Regions from separate parts of the Brevibacillus sp. RS1.1 genome, predicted to be linked through region 2. Evidence: riboswitches for the same ligand, from Rfam matches in the RefSeq annotation. Region 2 holds a riboswitch; each other region holds the start of a gene.
What was found. A riboswitch is a leader RNA that binds a small molecule or an ion and turns the genes downstream of it on or off. The one in region 2 is predicted to bind lysine.

Region 1 (4,223 bases), on a different contig from region 2:
GTGGCGGCAGCAGGCGAACAATCGTTTTCTGCGTCACGTCTACAAGGATTCCTTCGTCAAGCAATGCTTGCTGCAAGTGGCTTACCTCTTCTGGGGTGGAAGAGAGCGGAATTCCAACCATCAAGCCTTTTCCGCGAAGGGATTGCAGTTGATCTGGAAGACGCGTTCGCAACGCTTCCAACCCCGACCACAGGTACGCAATCACTTCTTCTACATGAGCGATGAAGGCTGGATTAAGCAATTCGTCCAACACGACATTCCCCAGGGCAGCAGACAATGGCGATGGTGCAAATGTCGTTCCGTGATCCCCCGGTTTGAACTGGTTCATCAGCTTTGGACCAGCGATGACACCGCCGAGTGGAAGCCCTCCCCCTATGCCTTTGGCGAATAGGATAAGGTCTGGCGTTACGCCTGCATGCTCATAAGCAAACAGCTTTCCTGTTCTGCCCATTCCTGTCTGGATTTCGTCCATGACAAAGAGCATGCCTTCTTGTTCACAGATGGCAGCTACCTCTCGCAAGAACGCTTCTGTTAGTGGCACGACACCGCCGGAACCCAAGACTGGCTCCATAAGGACTGCAGCGGGTCTTGCCTCCTGGCAAATCGCTCGCAATCCTGCCGTGTCCTCCACATCCAGTTCATAAACAGGAAAAGCTGGCTGAGGAAAGTCTTGATAGACGTGAGCCTGCCTCGTCAGACGTACTGCTCCAAGTGTTCGCCCGTGAAAGCTGTTGCGTAAAACAACGATGCCTTCACGACCTGCTCCCTCGTTTTTCGTCCATTTATGAATCAGCTTGATCGCAGACTCTGTGGCCTCCGCACCAGAGTTGGTGAAAAACACCTTACCGCTGATGCTGTTTGCAACCAAACGCTCCGCTAATCGGATAGCCGGCTTGTTTAAAAATACATTGGAAATATGCAAGAAGCGCTCTCCCTGCTCACGCAGAGCCTGTACAATGCGCGGATGAGAATGCCCCAAAACGTTTACCGCGAGTCCAGTAAACAAGTCGAGATAACTCTTCCCGTTCGTATCGTACAAGTAATTTCCTTCGCCTTTCTCTATGGCAATCGGAATTCTTTTATAAGAGGAGACGATATATTGTTCATCGAGCGAACGCCAGTCCATGTGCACTCTCTCCCTTACAGCTGACGTAGCTCCTGCTTGATCTCTGTCTTGGAACGAGTTTTTTCATCGATTTGCTTGATCACACGTGCAGGTGTTCCCGCAACTACTACGTATGGAGGTACATCTTCAATGACGACAGCACCTGCTGCAACAACAGCACCTTTTCCTACGCGTACACCTTCCAGAATGACAGCATTTGCTCCGATGACAACATCATCCTCGACAACAACTGGCTGTGCAGACGGCGGCTCGATAACGCCTGCGATAACCGATCCAGCGCCGATGTGGCAGTTTTTCCCGATGGTTCCACGTCCACCTACTACAACATTCATATCGATCATCGTACCTTCACCGATCACTGCACCGATGTTAATGGAAGCACCCATCATGATGACCGCATTGTTACCGATTGTCACTTGGTCACGGATAATAGCGCCTGGCTCAATACGCGCTTGAATCCCTTTTGTATCCAGCAACGGAATAGCGGAGTTGCGACGATCGCTTTCTACTACATAATCTTCAATTTTGTCTGCGTTAGCAGCGAGTACTGGCTCAATCTCTTTCCACTCACCAAAAACAACACCAGTCGGACCAGTAATGAAGGCTTTGGAACTCGCACCAAAGTCGATTCCCTCCAGGTTCCCTTTCACATATACCTTCACAGGTGTTTTCTTTTCGCTTTTTTGAATAAACGCGATAATTTCGTTAGCATCCATCATGTTCATTGTTACATCCTCCTCAAAATAACAGCATGGTAAATCAAAAAAAGCAATGAGTGCATTCGCTATCTCATTGCTTTTGATACTACGTAAGCAAATCATAAATAGCGCTCCACAAAAAGATGTAAGGTCCCTTGTGACAGGATGTTCATTTTTCATGAAACACCCCAGCCTGTGCTACGTAGGGGCATAGCATAAGCTTCGGCGCTTTAGCCTTTCTTCCTTCTCCTGCCCCCTGGCAGATTGCGAAAAGGCTTACTCTTCTTCGGCGCACCTCTATTTAGTGTACATTATATTAATTTTATTTAACTCTACCAAAATCAATGAAACGTGGCAAGATGAAAAAAGTTATTGACAACGATTCTCATTTTCATTAATTTTATTTGTGAGAATGATACTCATTATCTAATTGGAGGTTTTACGTTTTATGAGCATTTTGATGGTATACGCGAGCATGACAGGGAATACACAGGAAATTGCTGAAGCAATTGCAGAAGGTATTCGTTCAACTGGTGCTGAGCTGGAGATAAAAGAAGTAATGGACGCGAATGCAAAAGAACTCGAGGCTTACGACGGAATCTTGCTTGGTGCCTACACATGGGGCGATGGCGAACTCCCAGATGAATGCCTGGATTTCTATGAGGAGATGGACGATATTGACCTTAGTGGGAAAAAGGTTGTTGCTTTTGGCTCTTGCGATTCCGCTTACGAGCATGTCGGTGCAGCTGTTGATATTTTGCTGAAAAAGGCGAGTGAGCGTGGCGCAGAAACTCCTCTGGAAGGTTTGAAAATCGAGCTTTCTCCTACAGCAAAAGAAGTGGAAACTTGCAAAGCATTCGGGGTATCGTTTGCTGAATTGCTCGGCTAATCGATGTTTCCCAAATACTCTGGCACATGCTATACTATCAATCCAACTTTTTAAGGAGGATTGATCTCATGTCACTACATACAGACGAGATTCTGTTACGACCTCTCCACCAACAAGACGCAGCCGAGCTCCTAGAGCTTCGGCTGCGTAATCATGAATTTCTCCAACCATTTGAACCGATCCGCCCCGCTTCATTTCTGACCCTTCCAGCACAGCAAGAACAGATTTCACAAGCACAGAATGATTTTGAACGTGGTACTGCCTATGCTTTTGGTGTATTCTCCCGGGAATCCGAAAAGATGATTGGACGTGTAGCGTTGTCGAATGTCGCACGCGGCGCATGGCAAAATGCGACGATTGGCTACTTCATGGATCAGGCCTGCAATGGCAAAGGCTATACAACACTAGCTGTAAATCTTGCCCTTCGCTTTGCTCTAACGGATGTTGGGCTACACAGGGTACAAGCGGCTGTCATGCCTCGCAACCAAGCTTCCATTCGTGTCTTGGAGAAAAACCGGTTTCGCCAGGAAGGGCTATCGTTACGCTATTTGCAAATTAACGGTGTATGGGAGGACCATCTCATCTACGCTCTTACTGCTGAGGAGTGGTCTGTGTAATCTCCTTGCTCTTTTCAATCTCGCGCAGCCGCTCCAGGATGCGCCGTTTGCGGTACAGCATCATCCCCGCTTCGGCGACATCCTTTACGGTTGAGCGATTCAAATACGCTCCGAACAAAATACCCGCAATAGGCACCATTTGAAATAACTTTTTCCACCCGAAGTTTTCTGTGTACGTAACCACGACTTCACGCCATCCCTGCAATTGTGCCATTACCTCTCTCTGCGCACTTGGTTCATCAAAGCGGGAGAGCTCAGCGAGTATCGCTTTTTTCCCTACGATGTCTGATGAAGCAAATTGCAAGCATTTGACGACAAACAGCCGCTCCCTCTTCTCTTCCGGTCGATAGCCATAGGCAAGCGCCGTCTCTTGTAATACTTTTAGGGATGTCCCCATCAATAGCGGGATATCGATCGCGAGGGTAAATATCCCCCCGAAGCCAGTCGTCGCACCTTGCACTGTGGCAAAATTCGCACGTGAATCCTTCAGCTCCATTGCGACATCATTCATGATTGTAAGCGGTACAGCAGCAATCTCCTCCTTGCCAATTACAGAAGTACCGGATCCCTCTAACCGTTTGTCAAACCGCTTGTATATTGATTCATCCTGCACCAAATAAGTCCCACCTGTCTCGAGAAAGGCTGCCATTTCATCTACGGCTTTTCCCAGCTTCTCCTGAACAAATGCAGGCGTAATCCGATCCAAGAGAACAAAAGGAAGTCTGCCAAGCTTTTCCCAGAACCACAAGTCGTTCTGATCCTTCTCCCAGTCCTCCACTTCGCGTAAGGCCGTAACCAATGTCTCCCTAGACTCTTTCAACCCCAACAACCTCCCTGCCTGCTCACTCAGATTCTCCTCGCTTCCACTGACATTGGTTGCGCAAGATGGACTT
Region 2 (4,223 bases):
TGCTTCCTCCGAGCCGATGAACCTCTTGGTCGGAAAGTATACAGCGAATTCCTTGACGCGAGTGATGCCAGAAGCTTTTGCCATCCGCATGCAAGGCGCGGTATCACTCCATCTGGCCTATGTGGCGTGCGGACGACTCGACGGTTACTGGGAATACGGTGAAGGGGTGTATGATTGGCTGGCTGGTGCCCTTCTGGTCCAGGAAGCCGGAGGCAAAATTACGGATACACAGGGGAATGATTTTTGCTGGAAAAGCACAGGCATCGTAGCAGCGGGCTCGACCATCTACCCTCAGCTGATCCAATTGACCCCAGCTTCATAACGAACAGATAAAAAGGGTGAGCCTATGCGCATCACCCTTTCTCCTTTTTCCGCTCACGAAAACGGCGCACCTTCATCAGGTTTCCGCACATTTTGTCATCGCACCAGCGGCGCACCCGGTTGCGGCTTTCATCATAAAACACCCAGCGGCAATCCTCGTTGTCACATATTTTGATTCGCTCCAGATGCTGCGGGGCAAGCAGCTCCGCGAAAGAAGCCGCAATTTGTGCCATGACGAGGGGCCATCCCTCTGCTTGACTGGATTGCTTTTGCCTGTAGCCGCCCTCCTCATCCACATACAACACCTGTATATGAAAAGGGGCGAGAGCCAACACTTTGTTCAATTCCGCAAGGTCCTCCTCTTGGAATCGGTCTCCACGGACAACGGCTTCCAGCATACGTCTCAAACGCTCCCGTAATTGCAAAAGAGACGCGGCATACGCCTCATTCATCGGCAGCGGAGCGGTTAGGTTGTATGTTTGCAAAAAGGATGACAGCCATTCCTGGTTCTCTAGGCGATTTTCCCAACGACCAGAACCGCGCCAATCCCGCCAATCACTATTTAAAAAATCGATACAAAGCCAGTCCATGTCATCCACTCTCCTGACGAAACCCTTCATTTTTCTCTCTTGTATGACCATACAGGATATGGTAATCTTTATTCGTAACCACCGTAACTAGATTAACCAGTTACAACTTCATTTCTTATTGCTATTATAGCGTTTCATCAATCTGTTTCACAGACGAGGAGGAAGCGTATGAATCGGAAGGAATTGCTTTTGCACGGATGGGAATGTGCGTATGACAAGGAAGACTGGTATCCACCCCTAAAAGAAGCGCTTTCCGGGATATCAGCAGCGGAGGCTAGCTGGCGCCCTGTGGGAGAAGCAGCCAACACCATCTGGGAAAACGTCAGCCACCTTCTTTATTACAAAGAACGCCTCTTGCATCGTCTTTTGGGCACCGAATTCCCTGGCTCCGCGGAGACGAACGATGATACCTTCACCCCATCCGGTGGTCCCGCTGACGAAGACGCTTGGCAAGCTACCCTCTTGAAAATGGAAAGCGTCCACCGCCACATTCATGAACAGCTTTCCTTGCTGACGGATGAAGAGTTAAACCAGATGGCTACCTATACACCCATTTACCAAAACGTAATGAGTCTTGTCTTGCATGATGCGTTTCATACGGGACAAGTCGTCCAAGTTCGCAAGCTGCAAGGCTCCTGGCCCGCCAGACGCTCATTTGAATAACAAAATTTCACATTGATTAATCCCGAACAATCCTTTATAGTTGTTAAATCACATAATTTCATACATGTTATCCTCATCTTTCACGGTGGGGATAGAGGTCGCGGCTTTTATATCATCCTGTACGAGATTCAGAGAAAATCAATGACTCCAGGTAAGGAAAATCCGCCGAAGCTCATATCGCGTCTCTGTGCGATTGGGTTGGGGCTGTACTCGAAAGGGGCAGAACTGTCACGTTTGCATGCCAAGCAAACGTGGTGAGCTATCTTCAGTGAAGGCTTGGTGGGGATTGGATGATACCGCCCTATGCCATTTTTTTTGGCTATGGCGGTTTTTTAATTTCCGACCTTCCTTCTCAAAAATCAAGAAAGGTCGTGCAAGCAGCTTATGTCACAAAATCAATTGCAACGTGGTTTGAAAGCCCGACACCTGACGATGATCGCCATCGGCGGCTCGATTGGGACGGGATTGTTTCTCGCGAGTGGAGGCTCGATTCATTCCGCCGGACCAGGTGGAGCTTTAGTCGCCTATCTCGCTATTAGTATCATGGTTTACTTTTTAATGACCAGCTTGGGGGAAATGGCAGCCTTTATGCCTGTTTCCGGTTCGTTTTCGACGTATGCCACACGGTTCGTCGATCCATCTCTCGGCTTTGCTCTCGGTTGGAACTACTGGTACAACTGGGCGATTACCATTGCCGTCGAGCTGTCAGCTTCTGCACTCATTATGAAATATTGGTTCCCGGATACCCCAGCGATAGTGTGGAGCGCTTTGTTCCTCGGATTGCTGTTTGCCTTGAATCTCCTGTCTGTGAAAGCCTATGGAGAATCTGAATATTGGTTCGCCTTGATTAAAGTAGTAACGGTTATCATCTTTATTATTGTCGGTGTGTTGATGATTTTTGGCATTATGGGTGGTCAAGCAGTTGGCTTCCAAAACTTCACCAAAGGCGACGCGCCATTCAATGGCGGCTTCATGGCCCTGCTCGGTGTCTTTATGATTGCCGGATTCTCTTTCCAAGGAACAGAGCTGGTTGGTGTAGCAGCTGGGGAAAGCGAAGACCCTGCCCGCAATATTCCGAAGGCCATCCGTCAAATTTTTTGGCGCATCCTGCTCTTCTACATCCTCGCTATTTTGATCATTGGGTTGCTGGTTCCATACGATAATCCAAATCTGATCAGTGGCGACCTTACGGATATTGCGATCAGTCCGTTTACGATAGTATTTGAAAATGCCGGTTTTGCTTTTGCAGCATCCGTCATGAACGCGGTTATTCTCACGTCTGTATTGTCTGCTGGTAACTCTGGCATGTACGCATCTACACGCATGCTGTGGAACTTGGCGAAAGAAGGAAAAGCACCAAAATGGTTCGCAAAAGTAACAAGTAACGGTGTACCAATCAATGCATTGATCTTGACTGCGCTCATCGGCGCCCTTGCTTTTCTGTCCTCTCTGTTTGGGGATGGCGAAGTGTACGTATGGCTTTTGAATGCGTCCGGTATGTCAGGCTTCATCGCTTGGCTGGGAATTGCCATTAGTCACTACCGCTTCCGCAAAGCGTTTATCGCTCAGGGCCGAGACTTAAGCGAATTGCCTTATCGGGCAAAGTGGTTCCCGTTTGGACCGATTTTTGCCTTCATCATTTGCTGTATCGTTATTTTTGGGCAAAACTACTCCGCATTCATCGGGGGAACGGTTGACTGGTATGGCGTCCTGGTCTCTTACATTGGCCTGCCACTCTTCTTACTCATTTGGCTCGCTTATAAAATCAGCCAGAAGACCAAGGTCGTCCCTCTTGAACAAGTTGACTTCAGCATGGATGAATACACGAAATAATCGAAGAAAAATTTCGGATTCCCGTGATCTAAACGGGAGTCCTTTTTCATGTTTGCCAACCTATTAAAAACCGCCCCACAATAGCCGATAGTATAGAAAAGAAGCAATTGAGATCCGTTTCCTTCCGTTCTCACAACTCATACTAGTCATCTGATAAAAGGTAAACATGATCTCCTGCCTTCACGACTGAACATGAATCCATGTGAGGAGAGTAGAACATGCAAATCCAATCGTATTCCCGCTACCTAACCCCCCAGCTCCCAACTAGCCAAACTGCACCTAAAATGGTGACGGGAACTAGTCTGGGATTGCCCAAGCCCGATACGGTAGACCTTCGTTCACACAAGGCACGCGAGCTACCTGCTGATGCCATCGAACATCACAGCGTCCAATTTTTCTTTAGCACTGAGATTAATGAGCGTTTGGATAAAATTTTCGCAGATAAGCCACCCGAGGCTCGCAAAGCCTTTGACCACATCCTGGAGCAAAACTTTTTCAACTCCCAATCCACCTACACCGATGAAGAAAGAGCTGCTTTGGTAGAAGTCGGTTTAACCCAAGGCAAATATTTGGCAGACCAATACATGGCTGATGAGAAAAATGCTGCTGAATTTTTGGATACCCTCCATCTGCTCGCAGGTGTTGCCAAAACACGAAAGGTTGACCCTGCAACTGGCAGTGTCAGCTACGTAGAGCTTCCGCAAAAACCACAAGGGGCGCCGAACGACTATGTTAATCCATCCAAGCTGATGGAGCGGTATGACCCAGAAGCCTACAAAAAAATGCAAGCGGCCACAACCAATCCAACAGAGAAAG
Region 3 (4,223 bases), 600 kb from region 2:
ATACATTGATAGAATAACTTTGTTTAGTCCAGCTATTTTTTCTATTCCGATGTCATGAATGCGTGTCCCTCCTCATAATCTAGTAAAGACAGGAGGGAAGCACATATGAAAGAGAAGGATCAGCTTGCAGCACTATTGCCGCCAGAGACCATTCCCTATGCAGAGAGAATGAATATGCCCTATCTTGGCTATCATCTTCTACGCGAAACGCTTACTAGCACCCTGCTAGGCGATAGTGAGAACCATATTCTCTATTGGATAGGAAAAAATATGGGCCGCCAAATCCCCATTCAATCTGCAGCAGGCCCGATTATGCCTTTTATTCGGCTTGGATTAGGTCAGCTAGACGTCCTCGAGGAGAACGAGCAAACGATCGTCTATTCACTCAATCATTCCATTTTTAGCTATCAGTCTATAGAAAGACTAGGTTGCAGTCTTTCCTTTGAAGCCGGGATCATCGCAGGTATGATTGAGCAGTGGAAAGAAAAAGAAGCGTTCAGCAAAATCGAAATGGAAAGCCCTTTAGACATACGCATCTCTGTACAAGTGGCGTCATGAACAAAATGCCCCCTCTACCTATAAGAAGGGAGAGGGAGCATCTTATCTTTTTATACTCCGTGCACAACCGCGGTTTCTTCAACATCCAGACCATAGGCCGAATGAAGACTGCGAACAGCCAGCTCTGTCAAAGCTGCTGGAATGACGCAAGAAACCTTGATATCAGAAGTTGATACCATTTTAATAGAAATTTCTTTTTCTGCCAGAACGCGGAACATTTCGGCAGCTACCCCTGGATTGTTGATCATTCCAGAGCCGACAATGGATACTTTGGTCAAGCTTTCCTCGAAATCGACTTTTTCAAAGCCAAGCTCGTCTTTGTTTCTGTCCAGCGTATCCAGTGCTTTTTTCAGATCATCCGCTGCAACTGTAAAGGAAATATTTGTAACAGTAGCATCATAAGAGCTTTGGATAATAATATCGACATTCACCTGATTGTCCGCCAGCGTATTGAACAGACGGGAGAGCGTCCCGACCTTGGCAGGCATGCCGACAACCGTGATTTTGGCTACATCTTCATCGTGTGCAACTCCACTTACTACTCTTCCTGTTTCCATGTTGGCAACCTCCTCAACGTACGTACCATCTTCGGCAGTAAAGCTAGAGCGGACGACCAGCCTTACCTTGTATTTTTTCGCAGCCTCAACTGACCTAGGATGAAGAACCCCTGCACCGAGGTTCGCCAGCTCCAGCATCTCATCATACGAGATCGTATCCAGCTTGCTCGCAGCTGGAACCATTCGCGGATCAGCTGTATACACCCCGGACACGTCCGTAAAGATTTCGCATTTCTCAGCGTTCAAACTGGCTGCGAGTGTAACCGCAGATGTATCCGATCCACCGCGGCCGAGCGTCGTAATTTCCCCTTCGTCACTGATCCCTTGGAATCCTGCCACGATCACCACACGACCACGACTGAGCTCGGATTGAATCCGTTCTGGATCAATCTGCTTGATCCGTGCTCTTCCGTGAATCGCCTCTGTGGTGATTCCAGCTTGCCAGCCCGTAAGAGAAATGGCATCGTAGCCTTTTGTATGCAAGGCCATCGACAAAAGCGCGATCGATACCTGCTCCCCCGTGGTCAGCAGCATATCCATTTCACGCTCAGATGGGTATGCGCTAATCTGCTTGGCCATGTCTACCAACACGTCAGTAGATTTCCCCATTGCAGAAACAACAACTACCACATCATGCCCTTCCTCTTTATAGCTGATAATTCGATCCGCAACTCGTAAAATTCGCTCAATGGTACCTACAGAGGTGCCTCCGTATTTCTGCACGATCAACCCCATGCGGCTTCTCTCCCTTTTTCTCATATCCAATATTGGTATTTATCTCGTATCGTATGGTTTTTCACTATTCTCTCTATAAGGAAAAGTCTTGCATTTTTATTTTACAAAAAAGGCACCGACAAGGAATAAGACCTGCCGCTGCCTACTGTTTCGACATACCGGTTCCTCCCTCCCAATACACGCGGACAACGAAGATTGACAGTTATCACCATCAAAACTCACATTGACACACCGTGAGATAGCTCTCCATCTGACAATTGGTCATTGTGCAGATGACAGTCCTGCATTTGTTCAACGCAGACCCAGCATGGAGAAAAGCGGGTTTCCCCCCACACTTCGGCGAATTCCCCTTTCCCGACCCTTCACAGATACCCGATCTCAGGGTGGTACTCTTGGTTTTCGCGCCTCTACCTCACTCCATAATGGAAGTGAGGCTAACTATTCTGTTTGAATCGGATTATATCATGAGTCTAAAAATGGATCAATTCCTTTTTAAAGGTTGTTCCAAAAGTCACACTGGCTATGTGTCCAGCTTACGCAGATGCCCGATGATTTCTTTTGCCAGCTTGTCGCCGATTCCCAATTGGCGGAAGTCTTCAACGGTCGCCTCGCGCATTTTTTTCAACGAGCCAAAATGAGAGAACAACAGCTTGCGCCGCTTTTCACCAATACCCGGGATCTCATCCAACTGCGAGGAAAGCATCGTTTTTGTCCGGGATTGTCTGTGGAACGTAATAACAAAACGGTGGACTTCATCCTGGATACGCTGCAACAAATAAAACTCATAGCTATCACGTCTAAGATTTACAGGCTCTGGCGGATCTCCGTACATGAGCTGAGCAGTGCGGTGCTTCTCATCCTTCGCCAGACCACAGACAGGAATATAGAGACCTAGCTCGTTTTCCAGCACGTCCATAGCTGCACTGATTTGGCCTTTACCACCATCGATCACAATCAGGTCGGGCATTGGCTGGTTTTCTTTCAGCAGACGAGAGTAACGACGGCGAACGACTTCGCGCATGGAGCCGTAATCATCTGGTCCCTCTACGGTTTTGATCTTGAATTTGCGGTATTCCTTTTTGTCAGGGCGACCGTCTGTAAACACAATCATCGCAGACACTGGCTCTGTTCCCTGAATGTTGGAGTTGTCAAACGCTTCAATTCGATGAGGAACCGGAATCCCTAAAATGTGACCGAGATTGTGTACTGCTTGGACCGTACGAGCATCGTCCTTGGACATCAGCGCGAACTTCTCCTGCAAAGCAATACGTGCGTTCTCGGTAGCCATCTTCACGAGCTCATGTTTTTTGCCTCTTTTCGGAGCATGGACTTTGATGCCCAACCACTCACTCAAAAGCTCTGGTTCACTCTCTTGCGGGAGCAGTATTTCTTTTGGCAGCGCATTTTGCTTGTCGTAGTAGAACTGGCTCACATAAGACATGAAGTCCTCGGTTTCGCTTCCATAGTATGGAAAGGAGGTCGTCTGACGCTCGATCATCTTCCCTTTTCGCATATAAAACACCTGGATGCACATCCAGCCTTTTTCCACAGCAAACCCGATAATGTCGCGGTCTATCGTATCGGTGAACGTGATCTTCTGCTTCTCCATTACGGCTTCGATGCTCTTGATCTGATCACGATATTCCTTGGCTCGTTCGAACTCCATGTTTTCTGCGGCTTGCAGCATTTTTTCCGTGAGGGTTTGCTTCATTTCCTCATGGCCACCATCGAGGAACTGGCTGATTTGATCCACCAAACGCTGGTTTTCCTCTGCCGATACCTCGTACACACAGGGCGCAAGACATTGTCCCAAATGGTAGTAAAGACAAACCTGCTTGGGCATATTGCGACATTTTCGCAACGGATAGAGCCGATCCAGCAGCTTCTTCACCTCGGAGGCATCTCCGGCATTCGGATAGGGCCCGAAATACTTAGCTTTATCTTTTAATACCTTACGGGTAATCTCCAGACGTGGCTGCGCCTCATTCGTAATCTTGATGTATGGATACGTCTTGTCATCGCGAAGCATGACATTGTATCGCGGGTCGTGCTCCTTGATAAGGTTACACTCGAGGATAAGCGCCTCAATCGCTGAGGATACCACAATGTACTCAAAGTCCACGATCTCACTGACCAACAGCTGCGTCTTCCCGTTATGACTGCCTGTAAAATACGAGCGGACGCGGTTTTTCAGCACCTTGGCTTTTCCGACGTAAATGATTTCCCCGTTCGCATTTTTCATCAGGTAGCAGCCTGGTTTATCTGGCAGGACGGCCAGTTTATCTTTTAAGGAGCTGTTCATGGCTGCTCCCTCCTCTTTGCTCTATATCTGCCTAGCATCTATTTGTTCTTGTGGATTGGCTTTTCCAATAC

Region 1: linked by a shared signal. The riboswitch ahead of dapD (2,3,4,5-tetrahydropyridine-2,6-dicarboxylate N-acetyltransferase) and the one ahead of HP570_RS10350 (amino acid permease) in region 2 are both predicted to bind lysine.
Region 3: linked by a shared signal. The riboswitch ahead of HP570_RS07505 (aspartate kinase) and the one ahead of HP570_RS10350 (amino acid permease) in region 2 are both predicted to bind lysine.

What each region holds. Positions count from the first base shown of each region.
Region 1 is NZ_JABSVA010000001.1:924,497-928,719, forward strand. It holds gene HP570_RS04290 (aspartate aminotransferase family protein) at 1-1,126, opposite strand, end outside; gene dapD (2,3,4,5-tetrahydropyridine-2,6-dicarboxylate N-acetyltransferase) at 1,141-1,851, opposite strand; lysine riboswitch at 1,943-2,132, opposite strand; gene HP570_RS04300 (flavodoxin) at 2,273-2,713, shown strand; gene HP570_RS04305 (GNAT family N-acetyltransferase) at 2,782-3,330, shown strand; gene HP570_RS04310 (EcsC family protein) at 3,305-4,159, opposite strand; gene HP570_RS04315 (hypothetical protein) at 4,173-4,223, opposite strand, start outside.
Region 2 is NZ_JABSVA010000002.1:1,014,849-1,019,071, forward strand. It holds gene HP570_RS10335 (inositol monophosphatase family protein) at 1-322, shown strand, start outside; gene HP570_RS10340 (CGNR zinc finger domain-containing protein) at 354-911, opposite strand; gene HP570_RS10345 (DinB family protein) at 1,080-1,574, shown strand; lysine riboswitch at 1,659-1,844, shown strand; gene HP570_RS10350 (amino acid permease) at 1,959-3,407, shown strand; gene HP570_RS10355 (hypothetical protein) at 3,626-4,223, shown strand, end outside.
Region 3 is NZ_JABSVA010000002.1:413,794-418,016, forward strand. It holds gene HP570_RS07500 (YslB family protein) at 106-558, shown strand; gene HP570_RS07505 (aspartate kinase) at 609-1,850, opposite strand; lysine riboswitch at 2,082-2,268, opposite strand; gene uvrC (excinuclease ABC subunit UvrC) at 2,371-4,152, opposite strand; gene HP570_RS07515 (DUF2164 domain-containing protein) at 4,191-4,223, opposite strand, start outside.